DNA from 3 places in the Sinobacterium caligoides genome. Region 2 is predicted to be linked to each of the others. Evidence: predicted binding sites of a transcription regulator. Region 2 holds the regulator's gene; each other region holds the start of a gene.

Evidence for each region. The regulator sigma-54, encoded in region 2, starts transcription at its own class of promoters, with help from an activator protein. The targets are predictions, from matches to a motif close to TGGCACANNNNTTGCNNT.
Region 1: a site for sigma-54 is predicted at 3,333-3,350, ahead of EDC56_RS10210 (NarK family nitrate/nitrite MFS transporter). Genes of this name have one in related genera too.
Region 3: a site for sigma-54 is predicted at 2,237-2,254, ahead of EDC56_RS04085 (VPLPA-CTERM sorting domain-containing protein). Genes of this name have one in related genera too.

What each region holds. Positions count from the first base shown of each region.
Region 1 covers NZ_RKHR01000004.1:780,152-785,358, reverse strand. The annotation lists gene EDC56_RS10215 (alginate export family protein) at 54-1,268, opposite strand; gene EDC56_RS19445 (hypothetical protein) at 1,312-1,494, opposite strand; gene EDC56_RS10210 (NarK family nitrate/nitrite MFS transporter) at 1,803-3,275, opposite strand; gene EDC56_RS10205 (replication protein P) at 3,584-4,264, opposite strand; gene EDC56_RS10200 (DnaT-like ssDNA-binding domain-containing protein) at 4,170-5,207, opposite strand, start outside.
Region 2 covers NZ_RKHR01000001.1:16,706-21,912, forward strand. The annotation lists gene EDC56_RS00105 (RNA polymerase factor sigma-54) at 11-1,525, shown strand; gene hpf (ribosome hibernation-promoting factor, HPF/YfiA family) at 1,675-1,977, shown strand; gene ptsN (PTS IIA-like nitrogen regulatory protein PtsN) at 1,999-2,460, shown strand; gene rapZ (RNase adapter RapZ) at 2,516-3,370, shown strand; gene EDC56_RS00125 (HPr family phosphocarrier protein) at 3,397-3,666, shown strand; gene mgtE (magnesium transporter) at 3,823-5,181, shown strand.
Region 3 covers NZ_RKHR01000003.1:896,721-901,927, forward strand. The annotation lists gene EDC56_RS04075 (Zn-ribbon domain-containing OB-fold protein) at 1-167, shown strand, start outside; gene EDC56_RS04080 (lipid-transfer protein) at 258-1,445, shown strand; gene EDC56_RS04085 (VPLPA-CTERM sorting domain-containing protein) at 1,505-2,074, opposite strand; gene EDC56_RS04090 (hypothetical protein) at 2,536-3,105, opposite strand; gene EDC56_RS04095 (DUF2489 domain-containing protein) at 3,426-3,941, shown strand; gene EDC56_RS04100 (phosphoadenosine phosphosulfate reductase domain-containing protein) at 4,001-4,627, opposite strand; gene EDC56_RS04105 (efflux RND transporter permease subunit) at 5,013-5,207, opposite strand, start outside.

The DNA.
Region 1 (5,207 bases), on a different contig from region 2:
AAATAAAAAACGCGCTCTTAAGCGCGTTTTTAGTTTTCGGAGAGAAGCGTTTACTAGAACTTCATTTCGCCCCATAACCAAGCTTTGTTGGTGTCTGTTTGATAGTCATCGGCAGAGTAGCTGGCATATTTAAAGCCTAGCTTATAGCGATCATTAAAGTTTTTAACGGCGAGTAAATCGATCTCATCACCGTAGTTATCAAGCTGGCTTGATGAGTCGTCGGCGCTGAAATCGTGATAGACCGCGGCAAGTTGGATGCCGGCGAGCTCGGTGCCGACTTTAAAGTAGATGTCCTGAAGCCCTGCGCTTGGTGTTGCTAGAAATTTATCCGCCCAACCGTTGAACGCATGGCCGGTTGCCAGCGGCGTGCTGAAACCATAGTCGCCGTTATCGGAGCCTAGTAGTTCGTAGCCGACACCGAAGTTGAAGCTGGCGAGTTCGGCGCCGAGCTCGGCGAGCAGATAGTCCGCGCTATAGTTACTGGAATTACTTGCGTTAGTGTCTTGCTGGGCATACTCAGCTGCGTAGTTAAGTTTGACGCTATCGCTAAGGGCAGTGTCACCGGCGAAACGGATGCCGAGGGTCTCGCTGTTTGTTGCCAAGGCTGCGGGAGTATCCTCGTTCTCTAAGTCGTAATAGTAACCGGTCAGTTTGCCTATGCCGGTAAACTGGTAGCTAGCATTAGCTAAGAGAGAGTCGGTATCGATGGCCTGGTCAAAGATATTATTGACCTGATCGATCCAGATAAGATTGGCGCTGATCGCGTCGTTTTTAAAGGCAATATTACCGGCGTCAAAGGTTTGTTCGTTCTGGCGCCAGCCAACATTACCGACAAAACGTGCGTTATCTAAAATAATACGCTGACGGCCGCCACTGATGGCGAGTTCGTTGCTTGCTTGATACTTAAGATAGGCTTGGTTGAGGTTCGTGGCGGGGGTGTCGGCGATGACAGGATAGCCCGACTTGTTCGGTGAAAATTCATCGACGCTCATCACCGTACGAGAGTCCTCCAGTTCGACTACAGCGGTGACCCCGTGGAAGCCGCCGGTGGTATAGCCGAGGCGGGTACGCACGGTAAGGCCATCGGCATCATCTTTTATGCCATCTTGGTCGACGTTTTCGTAGCGCATACGTAGGTCAAAATTTGTTTCACCTGAGCTGAGCGCCTCGTAAAAAGCGTCTTCGGCTAAAGCTTTAGTCGTACTGACGGCGGTAATAATCATGCTGATAGCACAAAATAATGGCTTTCGTGATGATGGGAACTTCATTGTTCTCTCCTAGGTTCTGTTTTTAATGGTTGCGTTTTAGCGGTCAACTTCTTTGGTTGATTAAATGACGCACGATATTGCTGCCTTTATTACGAGGAAAAAGGACAGAGCGATCGATGGCGAATACTTTTGTTCGTTGTTTTAGACGATGGGGGTTGATAGCCTGCCTGGCCTGTTGCTGGCGTTCATTTTCTATTTTTCGTTTGAAAAAAGGTGTTGGTTGCATATTCCGTATACTTTGAACGTCAAGATAGGTGTATCTTTCTTGTCGTCTTAAGTGTTTCTATTTTTATTGAATGTCCGTTTTTTAATGATCTATTGAAGTGGTGTGTGGGGTCAATAGCGTGTTGCCGAAAAAGTGGGATGTGCAGGTGGTTGTTGATTTACTGCATTTATTTTTTCATATTAGAATTAATCGAGTTAACTTTTAGAAAGTATTGCTCTATAGAGGGGGGTATACAGCTCGATGGGGTATATAGAGTAGAGAGGCGGCTTGCGTTGCCACACCCTCGCGGTGTGGCAACAGTAAACGTATTAGCTGACTTTAATTAGTTCTACAGTGCCGTCGGGGAGGACCTCATGCATATGACCTTTGGGCTCGGTGATAAACTGCACCATAAGAAAACAGATGATGGCAGCGCCAGCGATGACCATGAAGAAGGTTGATGTGTCGACGAAGGAGTAGACGGTGAGGAAGGTTACCCCACCGACGTTACCGTAGGCGCCGACCATGCCGGCAATTTGACCGGTCATGCGACGCTTGATCAGTGGCACCATGGCAAATACAGCGCCCTCGCCAGCCTGCACGAAGAATGAGCAGACTATCACAGCTGCGACGGCAAAAGGGATAGACCATGCGTTGGTGATGGTGGAGAGGGTGAGGTAGCCGAACGCGAGCCCAGCAACGAGGACTGACAAGGTCAACTTGCGGCCGAGCTTGTCGGAGAGGTAGCCGCCGCCGGGGCGTGCGACTAAGTTCATGACGGCAAAGGCGCCGCCGAGTAGGCCAGCTTGAACGGGGCTTAAGAGGAAGGTCTCCATGAAAAATGCAGGTAGCATTGAGACCATGGCGAGCTCAGAGCCGAAGGTGACGAAGTAAGCCCAGTCGAGGATGGCCACCTGTCTGAAGGAATAGCTGTCAGCTTCCGCTGCAGGTTGCGAGAAGATAGCTTTATTAACTTGATAGATCTGGTAGAACTGAAAGCAAAAGATAGCAGCCAAGATAGCCCAGAGAATGTTAGCGGTTACTGCGGTGAGTAAGCCTACGCCGGTGGGAGATAGTTTCCAGGTCAACACGGCTAGAGCGATGTACATAGGGATGTTCATCGCGATGTAAAACCAGAAATCTCGTTTGTTACTAACCTCTAAGCCGCCACTTTTCTTCGGTTTAAAGTAGGTGGAACCGGCGGGGGTGTTGCGAGCTACGCTATAGAATATCGCGCTGTATACCATAGCCACGGCACCGGTGGTGGCAATGGCGTAGCGCCAGCCATCGTCACCGCCGTAGATGTAGGCAGCGATGGCGGGCAGTGTCCAGGCAGCAATGGTGGAACCAAAGTTGCCCCAGCCGCCATAGACGCCTTCGGCGAGGCCGACGCTCTTAGCCGGAAACCACTCACCGACCATGCGGATACCGATGACAAAACCGGCGCCAGTAAAGCCGCAGAGGAAGCGGAATAGAGCCAGTTGCTCATAAGTCTGCGCGAAGGCAAAGCACCAACAGAGCACGGCGGAAATTGCTAGTAATAAGCTGTAAACGATACGTGGGCCAAACTTATCAACAAGCATGCCGATGATGATGCGGGCGGGGATGGTGAGTGCGACGTTGAGTATGAGTAACGCCTTCCACTGTGCGTTGGAGAGGTCGAAGGCCTCGACGATGAAGGGTTTCATCGGTGCGTAGCTGAACCACATGACAAAGGTAAGGAAGAAGGCAAACCAGGAGATGTGCAGCGTCTTGATCGAACTGTCTGAAAAATTCAGCAAGTTTAATTTTTGCTCGCTCATTATTGAAGGTCCTCTAGGGCTAATCATTATTTGTTTAAAGTTGTTATTGTTAGATATAAAGCAGAAATTGTGCCACTCATAATTTCTCATTACTTTATAAGTGCTTACATTTTTCCCCGAGGGAGATAGAGCGTCGTAGGGGGCCGTTGGCGGTACGGCACTGTGCATGCACCATTGCTGTGCGCTATTTTTAGGCATTGTTATAGGAGTGAGTGACTTTAGCGAGAACTAGAGGGGGCAGGGGGGCCTGAAAGAAAGGGGGCTGAGGATAGTTAGGCTGAGGCAGGCCCCCGGGCGGGGGCAGGCTGCTAAAGTTCGGTATCTTGCTTTAGTTTGTCGAGGGCGGCGCGTCTCTGCTCGCTGTTGAGAGGGCGATTGATCGTCTCTGGCAACGCAAGAGGCGGCTCGACGACGAGCTCTTCGCCCTGCCTGACTCTCTCGCAGAGACGATCGTAATGTCCCTTGAAGATAGGGAATACCTTGTATTCGCTACCGCTTTCGATCAAGAACCAGTCGGTCTGCTGGCCGGCAAAATAGACGGCAGGGTGGCTCCATTGATGACTGCGTCGGGGCTTCGGTGCGTTACAGGCTTCGACGTAGGCGGAGCGGACGTCCGGTAGGCCCAAGCTGTCGAGGGCGCTACAGTGTTTTAAAATACCGTGCACAGTCGGTAGAAAATCGGACTCTCTGATCGCCTGATGAGTGGCTTGAATAATGCTTTCTGCGCTGAGGTGCTTTAGGTTGTTGAACCATAGTTTCTTGGCGTAGTGCAGCTTTTCTGCCGTTGGGAAGGCGTTGCGAAACTGGTTGTGGTAGACCAAGTCGAATTCGGCGAACATCTGGTTGACTGCGGCAATGACAGCATCCTTGTCGGGAGCTGTATGCTGCTTACTTTTAGAGGTCGTCGGCCCAGCTTGAGTCGGTGTGTTTTTCGACAAGGCTGCGTTGGTCTTTGCCAGTAAAGTTTTGATGTCCTTGGGATCCGACATTTTTCGCTTCCAGTTGGTGGCGTCGCGCCCAGTGGTGCTTCACGTGCTGAATGAATTTAGAGTTCCAAGAGCGCTGTGGCTGTTGGCTGTCACGCCAGAATATCACGAATTCACCGATCAGGCTCTCCGCGAAGGTGAGATCGATGTTGGCCATGCGTAATACGTCGAGAGCGTCGGCGCTCGGAGACCAGTTGCCGGGCATTAGTTGTGGCAAGCTGTCGTTGTCAATGGTGGCGCTATAGCGCGCCCAGGTGATGCGAATATGTTGTAGAAACTTGGTGTTCCACTGACCAGCGCCGGAATCACGCTCGCGCCAATAGAGAATAAACTCTGGCACGGCGTTGAAGATGAAGTCGTGATCGACACCATCGCGAAGCATGATCTCAACGGCTTCAGCATTGGGCTGCCAGTCGTTAAGGTCGGCGGCGGCGGCCGTTTGGCGCTCTTGTTTATTCTGTTTTTTGAGCTGTTGCTGATTGTTGCGAACCTGCTGATACTGCCACTCTTTAACGATGTGACGGTGAAACTTACTCTCCCAGCTGACGTGTCGCTCGGCGGCATCGAGCCAGTAGGTGACGAACTCGCCAACCTGTTGTTGGCAGAACTCGACAGGTACGCCATGGATGACGCTGAGTTGTTGAATCTTACTTTCACTGGGCCGCCAGTCGGAGGGAATTAACTGGCCGTTATTCTTGGCCCCGAGTGTTGGCCAGCTGGGGGCAATAGTACGTTGCTGGAGGTTGTTAACGCCGCTGTTATTATTCCGCTGTTGGGCTGAATAGCGGTGCTCGGACTCTCCTGTTGAAGTCTGCGTATCTCTGACTGCGTTATGGCTATCTCGCATAGGGGGGGGAGACGTGGCGTTTGGCGTTAGCTGGCGCTTGCGCGGTGTAAAATTGGGCAGGTTACGGCTTATGGTGCTGCGTGTGCTAGTGCTGCGATT
Region 2 (5,207 bases):
CACTGACGTAGTGAAACAGTCACTTCAATTAAAGATGGGTCAACAGCTCACCATGACCCCGCAGTTACAGCAGGCTATCCGTCTGCTGCAACTATCGACACTCGACTTACAGCAGGAGATTCAACAAGCTCTTGAATCAAACCCAATGCTCGAAATCAGTGAAGATGATAACAGTCAGGGAGGGCTGAGTAGCGAAAATAACCTCGAGGCTTTAAACAGCTCTCAAGAAGGACCATGCCAGAGCACAGAGGAACATAAAAAAACGGAGCCAACAGACCCTAGCGCAGATACCAGCCACGACGATATCGACTGGTCTCAACCGGACACCATTCCCGATTTGCCAGTCGACACTCAGTGGGATGATGTCTATCAAAACACCGGCGGTAGTGCCGGTACCGCGACAGACGACTTCGATTTTGACTCACGCAATAGCCAGTCAGAAACGCTTCACGATCATCTACTCTGGCAACTCAATCTCACCCCTATGTCAGATACCGACCGAGTTATTGCCATGTCGGTCATCGATGCCGTAGAGCCTTCCGGCATGCTCTCTTTGAGCGCCGAGGAGATTCACGCAGGGCTTGACCTCGCCTCCCCGGTAGAGCTTGACGAGGTGATGGCCGTACTCCACCGCGTACAACAATTTGACCCCCCCGGCGTTGCCTCACACGACCTAAAAGAATGCCTATTAATACAACTGAACCAACTACCGGAAGATACCCCTTTGTTGGCGGAAACAAGGAAGGTGATCACTCATTACCTTCCTTTATTGGGTAATCGGGACTTCGCCCAACTGATGCGTCGTGCCAAGATAAAAGAGCCACAGTTAAAAGTAGTTATCGCACTAATACAAAGCCTTAACCCTAGGCCTGGTGACTATATCAATGAGGAGGATACCCAGTACATTGTACCGGACGTCTTCGTGCGGAAAACTGCTGAGCACTGGCAAGTAGAATTAAACCCTGATGTTTCACCAAACATACGTATCAACGGAAACTATGCCGCACTGATTAAGCGTGCCGATAGCAGTAGTGACAACACCTTTCTTAAGGACAACCTACAAGAGGCCCGCTGGCTGTTAAAAAGCTTACAAAGTCGTAATGAAACACTAATGAAAGTGGCTAGCAAAATTGTCGAACTACAGCAGGGTTTCCTTGACTACGGTGAGGAGGCCATGAAACCTATGGTGCTGCTGGACATTGCTGAAGCTGTCGAAATGCATGAGTCGACGATATCCCGAGTCACTACTCAGAAGTACATGCACACACCGCGCGGCATCTTCGAACTCAAGTACTTCTTTTCTAGCCACGTCAGCACAGAGAGCGGTGGCGAGTGTTCCTCCACCGCCATCCGCGCCATTATCAAGAAGTTAATAAACGCCGAAAACCAACGTAAGCCATTGAGCGATAATGCAATAACAAAACTCCTTGCCGAACAAGGAATCAAGGTCGCACGCAGAACAATAGCCAAATACCGCGAGTCGATGATGATTCCTCCATCCAACGAGCGTAAACAGCTGGTTTAAAGTCAGCATATGTTAGCTACAATTTATAGACGAAAAATAACAAAAAATTAGAGTGAGCCATTAACAAGCGACAACGCATGCAATCAAAAATGCTCAGCAAAGTCGCATACCGATATGCAGCTATACCGATACAACAGAGAGGAATATATATGCAAATCAACATCAGCGGTCATCACCTAGAAGTTACTAACGCGCTACATGACTACGTTGTCGGTAAATTTGATCGTTTAGATCGTCACTCAGATCTGATAACCTCCTCATCCGTTACTTTATCGATAGAAAAAACACGGCACAAAGCAGACGCCAGCCTCCATGTAACTGGAAGCAGCCTTGTCGCCTCTTCGGAGAGCGGTAATATGTATGCCGCCATTGATCTATTAGCCGACAAGCTTGATCGTCAACTGTTAAAGTATAAAGAAAAATCCACGTCGAATAATCACGGCCTCCGTTAGCCACTCTAGATATTGATCATTATGCAGCTGCCTAATATTCTTACTGTAGAGCGCACTTATTGTGATGCTCCTGGGTCGTCGAAGAAACGACTCCTCGAAACTATTTCTGAGTTTATCTGTAACGACATTAGCGCGTTCGATGCCGAGGAGCTTTTTCAGCGCTTAAAAGCTAGGGAGCGCCTCGGAAGCACAGGTATTGGGCATGGCATAGCAATCCCACACTGTCGAGTTCCCAACTGCATTACCATCACTGGCGCCCTCTTTAAACTAAAACAAGCCATTGATTTCGACGCAATTGATAATCAGCCCGTCGATCTGTTCTTTGTTTTATTGGTACCGGAAGAGGCTTGCGATCAGCATCTACAGGCGCTCTCTCTACTTGCGGAACAGTTTAACAACCAAGACTATTGCCAATCTCTCCGTGACGCCAGCAGTAATCAAGAGTTATTCGACGCAGCCATTAATATCGTCACCTCCGCTTAGGCTTTATTAATAACGGCCTTTAACATAATGAAAATGAGAAAAAGGACATAGGCAGATGAGACTCGTAGTGATTAGTGGCCGCTCTGGATCGGGAAAGAGCACCGCCTTAAATGTACTAGAGGACGCTGGTTTCTTCTGCATCGACAACCTGCCTGCTTACTTACTACCCGCACTCATTAGCGAGACGCATGCCAACTCATCCCCTGAGCACGAGAGGTTGGCCGTCTGCATTGACGCCCGCAACAACTCTCACAGTCTCTCCGAGTTTCCCCATGTAATGAAAGCCATACCAGAGGAGCTTGATACTTCTATCATCTATCTCGATGCAGCTGATAGCCGCCTCATTCAGCGCTTTAGCGAGACGCGTAGAAAGCACCCCTTGAGCAATCAACACACGGCTCTACAGGAAGCTATTATCAATGAACGCCGAGTGCTGCAACCCATAGCCAACATTGCTGATCTGACCATTGATACCAGCAAGTTGACCTATCACGAGCTACGCGACTTCATTAACAAGGAGGTAGCCCAGCAAAGTAACAATCAGATGACTGTGCTGTTCCAATCGTTCGGTTTCAAACATGGCAGCCCCTCCTACGCCGATATGATCTTCGATCTTCGCTGTTTACCTAACCCGCATTGGGTGACCTCTCTGCGGAGCCAGACTGGCTTAGACGCCGGCGTCAGAGAGTTTCTCGAAGGGGAGCAAGATGTCGATGAGATGCTCAACGATATCACCGCCTACTTAGAGCGATGGCTGCCACGCTTTCTCGCCAACAACCGCTCCTACACCACCGTCGCCATCGGCTGTACCGGAGGGCAACATCGTAGCGTCTACCTAGCAGACAAACTTTTCCAACACTTCGAGGAACATTTTGATCATGTACAAATTCGTCATCGTGAACTCGAATAACAACTTCAAACGCCGATAAGTCTGCCATGGTTAAACAACAAGTAGAGATCATCAACAAATTAGGCCTACACGCCAGAGCCGCCGCGAAACTGGTTACCACGGCGACGAACTTCGCCTGCAGCATACAAGTGACTAAAGATGGCCGCAGTGTCGATGGAAAAAGCATCATGTCGGTCATGATGCTGGCCGCCTCCAAAGGCTGCTGCATCATCATTCAGTGCGACGGTGAAGATGAAAACGATGCCCTAGAAAGCTTGTGCCGCCTTGTGAACAACCGTTTTGACGAGGAGGAATAGTTCATCAGCGGCGGTAAAAAACACCATTGTTGACGAGTGTCAGCGATAATAGATTGTTGTCACACAGCATTTCTTGCATAATCGCGTGCAAACACATACACCAACAGAAAAGGTCACGCCTAGCGCTTACCCACCTCTCTTCGTCGAGTATTCTGCATGCCGCAAGCAAACGATCAAGCCCAAACTCAGCACCACTTACGCACTCTCTCCGACGCTGTCGATACGGGCGCTCTGCAGAGTATTAGGCACTTGCTTAAAAGCCTCTCGTCCCCCGATATAGCCCACCTTATCGAGTCCTCCCCTCCCAGGCAACGTGCTGTTCTATGGCGCTTACTCGATAGTGAGCGCGAGGGTAACGTGCTACAAGAACTCGGTGATGACGTACAGGCGCAGTTCCTTAAAGGCATGGATACCGATGAGCTCATCGCCTTAACCGATGGTCTCGAGCCCGACGATATTGCCGACATACTACAGCAGCTTCCCGATCGTATCATTCAAGAAGTGCTGCTCGCGATGGATACGCAAGACCGTCAACGGGTAGAAAAAATACTTCCATATCAAGAAGATACTGCCGGCGGCCTAATGAATACTGACAATATCAGTGTCAGGGCAGACATCACTCTAGATGTCGTATTGCGCTATCTCCGACGGCTACCAGAACTCCCAGAAATATTCGATACCATCTTTGTTGTCAACCGCAACGACCGCTTCTTAGGGCAGCTTTCCATCAGTAAGCTACTCTCCAGCGACCCAGCGATGACCGTCCGTGAGATTATGGCAACCGATATCGAACCAATACTCGCCAGCGTTCCCGACACCGAAGTGGCAAACTTATTCGAGCGTCATGACTGGGTATCTTCTCCCGTCATCAACGAAGACGGCGAGCTCCTCGGCCGCATCACCATCGACGATGTTGTTGACGTTATCCGCGATGACGCTGATCACTCTCTATTGAGCATGGCCGGCCTTGACGAAGATTCGGACACCTTCGCCACCGTACGCAATACCTTTCCGCAGCGTGCACTCTGGCTGGGCCTAAATCTACTAACGGCGTTATTCTCCGCTAATGTTATCGGCCTATTTGAGCAAACCATCGAGAAAGTTGTCGCCCTTGCTGTATTAATGCCTATTGTCGCCAGTATGGGGGGGGTTGCCGGCAATCAAACTCTCACCATCATCATTCGAGGCATGGCCCTCGGGCAAATAGGCAAGAGTAATACCTACTGGCTATTCAGCAGAGAGTTGGGCGTCGCTATCTGTAACGGTCTACTCTGGGCCAGTTGTGCCGCATTAGTTGCTAGCTTATGGTTTAATGACATTATCATCGGAGCCATCATTGCTAGCGCTATGATCATCAACTTAATGACTGCAGCAACGGCAGGGGTGTTAATTCCCGTAGCCCTCAGAGCGATGAAGATAGACCCCGCCTTAGCCGGCACTATGGCCCTAACCACCATTACTGATGCCGTGGGCTTCTTCTCCTTTCTCGGTCTAGCGACCGTATTTTTAACCTAACGGTTAAAGCCCCCAAACAGCGTAAA
Region 3 (5,207 bases), on a different contig from region 2:
AGCTCGACAAAGAAAAGATGATCATCCTTGGACAAGCAATCGAGGGCGTCACTGTTGCAGATCTCAAGGTCGGCATGGAGGTTGAACTGTGCTTAGAGACTCTATATGAGGATGAGGAGAATGATAAAATCACATGGAAATGGAAGCCCGTTAGCAACCCAGCCTAATGACAGATTCATAGTGCCGCGACAAGAACAGCGCACTAAAGCCTAGTAATACAGCACTAGCGATACTGATAAATTTGACAGGACATAATAATGAGCGATGAAATTGCAATTCTCGGCGTAGGCATGCACCAATGGGGTAAATGGGGGCACAACTTTACCAAATACGGCGTCAAGGCCGCTCGCGATGCGATTAAAGATGCTGGCATAGAATGGAACGACGTGCAGTTTGTCTCCGGCGCTGCCACCATGCGCTGCGGCTACCCCGGCTATGTTGCAGGCGCCACCTTCGCCCAAGCGTTAGGCTGGCAAGGCGCCGAAGTAAACACCTCCTATGCCGCTTGCGCATCCGGCTCTCAAGCCCTCGCCGCCGCTCGTGCAAAAATCCTCTCAGGCCAAGCTGATGTCTGCCTCGTAGTAGGTGCCGACACGACACCGAAAGGCTTTCTCGCTCCCGCAAAGGGCTACCGGCCCGATGACCCCGACTGGTTACGCTTCTACCTTGGCATCACCAATCCGAGCTACTTCGCCCTCTACGCTCGACGCCGCATGGACATCTACGGCGATACCGAAGAGGACTTCAGCATGGTCAAGGTAAAGAACGCCGAGCACGGATTCACCAACCCCTATGCACGTTATCGCAAGAAGTTTAGCCTCGAAGATGTACGAGCATCGGCCATGGTCGCCGACCCTCTGCGCCTAATGAACATCTGCGCCACCAGCGACGGTGGTGCAGCGATGATCGTGTCTAGCGTCGAGTATGCAAAAAAGATCGGCAAAGGTGACGCGCCCCGTGTCGCAGCCATCTCAACCGTCACCCCAAGCTTTGCCAACTCAGTTGTTGAGATGCCCGATATCGCAACAGACTCTGCTGCAGCCGCCATGGTAGAAGGCCAGAGTTTCCGCGCCTCGCTGCCCATCAAGGCCTACGAGGAAGCCGGCATCAGCCCAAGCGACGTCGATATCGCCGAGGTTTACGATCTTTCATCAGCGCTTGAGCTCGACTGGATTGAAGACCTTCAACTCTGTGAGCGAGGCACTGCCGCGCAGCTGATCCGTAATGGCGACACCAAAATTGGCGGCCGCATCCCCGTCAACACCTCGGGCGGGCTTGCCTGCTTCGGTGAAGCAGTACCCGCACAAGCACTAGCTCAGATCTGCGAGCTAACATGGCAGTTGCGCGGAGAGGCAGGTGAGCGTCAAGTCGATGGCGCCAAAGTTGGCATCACCGCCAACCAGGGCCTATTCGGACACGGCTCTTCTGTTATTATTAAAAAATAGTGATATCAAGCCAATAAAAAAGCCGCTATTTAGCGGCTTTTTTATTACTTAGAAAATTTCTATTTTTTTACTTTGCGACGAGCCATGCCTGCCAAGCCCAATAGCGCCGAGCCAAACATCCATGCCGATGCAGGAAGAGGCACTGCCTCAACATCAACCGCCGAGACAAAACTACTCGTCCAGTTACCCACAGCAGATAAGGTAAACGATGTTATATTATCGGCACCCAACTCCCAATAGTTAGACCCCCCCTTAAGAATCGTTGTAAAACCAGAGCTATCCGTATAACGAAACTGATCCTTTCCGGTCCAATCGTTCCATGTCCCACTATCAAACGTCAGGCTGTTTAGCCTTACCGCACTAGTAAAGCTAAACGTCATTGTCTCTCGACCCCAGGACTGAAAGTGATTCACCCCCCCCTTAACACCTAGCCCACCCCGGTTCATAGTAATGTTGGCATCACGCCCCTTACGAGTACCACTCACCGCCATTGTGGTACCGTCGCCGATCACCTGATTAAAAGCCGGCGCATTACCAGCCCCACCGGTAAAATCAATCGTTGCGGCAGTGGTAGCAAAACTCGCCGCTAACGCCAATGACGCTACAGACAACTTAATTTGAAAACTCATACCAATAACTCCCGTTAACACTTTATATTTATCGTTCTTAGAATTAACAGCCACCCTTTTAAAAGCAGCAAACACTAAACACCTTCTGCTACAACAAGCCAGCCCACGACATAAATATACGTAGTGTCTTTAAGGTGTTAAAACTATGCCCTAACTATAGTAAGAGCAATTATTAGGCCAACAACGCAATTAATTGAAGCCGTGGCTTATCAATACGTTACGCGGACAAAAAAACCTTCTGCACGACTCTTGTAATTAATATCGACAGCGCTTAAATTCTATAACTATTTGAGTTTAAGATATTTACGTCACTTTCTAGATATAGAACGTAAGTTCTGTGAAGTGTACCCCTCACAAATATCAACGCCGTCACAGCTCAGTCGAGTTTCTATGCACCAAGCTTTTGTATATAGTTCCGACCACCCATGACGAATCGCTCACTGAGCCTGATAGCGAATTTATTAAACAGCAGAACTACGGGCTCGCGCTAGGCTAGCTCCTCCTAGGATCGCCGACAGGAATAACCAGGCAGCACTTGGTAGGGGCACCGGCTCCACATCAATATCCGCAATAAACGTGCTTGTCAGAAAGCCTTTCGCCTCTAAAGTAAAAGAAGTAATCCCTTCTGCCCCTAAGTCCCAGCGCCAATTACTCCCTTTCAATAGCACTGAAATGCCACGACTATCGCTATAACGGACCTTATCCTCACCCGACCAGTCATTCCAAGTCATTGAATCAAAAGTCAAATAACTTAAATTCACTGCCTCAGTAAAGCTAAACACCATCTTTTCTCGCCCCCAGGACTGAAAGTGACTCACCCCACCATTGACCCCCAACCCCCCTCGATTGCCAGTCACATCTGCATTGCGCCCCCGCCTCTTCGCAGTCACCGACAAAACGATACCCTCAAAATCACGCTCAAGGACCGAAACCTTGCCCGAACTACGTGTGAAATCTAACGAGGTTGCCGATGCCTCAAAGCCCGCAAACAATGCCAATACCACCACCGTCCACCTAAAGTGTACTTCCATGTTAGCGACTCCATGTCGATATCTATCTTATTAGAATTGAATACTGCTATATGTCGCTGCAGATATTAGCCAACTTCCCCCCAGCAATCATCACTGCATAGTACATCGACATCATATCCACTTAATATGCACCAATAAGACCTCAACACATAAAACTCACTAGCAAGCTCGCACAGGATTCATTTTTCGATAGCTATCGCAACACGCCCCTTAACGACAAACCTCACGTAATTGATTTTATAACAAATCTTCTTGACTCTTCTCGATAAACCCCTAGATATGCTATATTCGCCGCCACATTCTGTCATCGAGCGATTATCATGAGCGAAGCCAACGCCTACCTATTATTAAGCTTAGGGGTCATTATCGTTATTATTCTCAGCTACCTCGCCTACCGGTCAGTACAGGCTGTAAAGATTAAAGAAAATGACCAGAAAAAGATGGTTGAGCAAGTACTCGCCGACCAGCAACAGCGAAGAGACTACGCGCAAGAAAGTATACGTCTGCTTACCCTGGGAGCCATCGACCAACAAGTAGGGGCTATCGAAGCTAGTATCCGCATCAACGGCTTAATGGACTTTATGGGTTACAACGAAGAACAGAGAAGGCCCTATCAAATTTTTAACGACGTTGCGCTTGCAACCAACCACATACCTGTTCGTGATGATTGGAACGAATTGAGCAGAAAAGAGAAAAGTAAGCACGAAAGAACCATGAGTGCTCTAGAAAAAAAACACCAAGAAGCGATCTCCTGCGCCCTCAAGCAGCTAAAAGACGAGGGGTTTCTCGCCGACAAAAGTACTGCAAAACAAGCACCTATGTTTTACGCAGCCTAATATAGAGAAAAATTAGCAAAAAAGCCTCATATGAGGCTTTTATCAACGACCTAAACTTATCAACCGCCAGTATGCAAACCACATTCGCGCTTATCTTCAACCTTGGTCGGATCAAAATAACGCTTACAGCTAGGCAGCTTATTCTCTGCCATATAGCTATCGACCTGCTTATCATCCCAATAGAATATTGGCGCAACCTTCAAAATACCACGGCTATCCCAAGAGACGACATCCAACGTTTCGCGAAACGCCGTCTCATTATTGCGTATACCCGTTAACCATACTTCGGGCTTATGCTGCTCTAACGCTCTTTGAAAGGGCTCCAACTTCACTTGACGAGTAAACTCCTTGTGCAGAGCCTCATCGTCCAGCGTTGGTATCCCCATCATTGCATCACGGCGAGCCGTCGTCATTAACGGTGCATAGCTCTGCAGATTCAGCTGTAAATCTTCCGTCAATTGCTCCGCAACTAAATAGGTATCACGAGTATTATAACCTGAGTCAATCCACAACACCGGGACACGACGATCAACCTTAACCAACAGATGCAACATCACTGCAGCGTTTGGACTAAAGCTTGTTGTTTGAATAGTCTGCCGCTCTAACGACAAAGCCCACTTAATAATTTCTTCTGCTGACTTATCACGCAACTGAGCGTTTATTTCGGCCAGATCTAAATTCTGCATGTTATTATCCTCAACATCTACACCCACTCAATCGCACATCATCGTGTATTTAGTCGGGAAGCGAAACTATAAGCAAACAGAAATATATAATCAACGCCCTTCTTTATAACTTTTAACTATATGCTTATAGTACACGTAGTGGCAGTGAAAATAACACGATCAGTTCGAACCACCACTACTCGCGAAAGACCTGCAACCTATTGTTGAATATAGACAAAAAACACAACAATCATCCTCTCTAGTAACAGATAATACCTTTTCGCAGGCCAAACAGCAGTATTGTTTGAGTAACTTTGAGGGCCGTACCAGCTCCACCGCTTTAAACCCACAATCAGGACATTGAATAACTCTACGCATCAAACAACCGCCTTAAACAGCATAAACATTACCCTTCATCACATGATACTGGCAACGAAATGCTGAACAATGAGCGTAGATCTGCCAAGACCATATAGAGACAAGGGATAAGCAACAGCGTAATCACGGTCGCAAAAATAATGCCGAAGCCTAATGACACAGCCATTGGAATAACAAATTGCGCCTGTACACTGGTCTCCAACAACATGGGTAGAACGCCAAA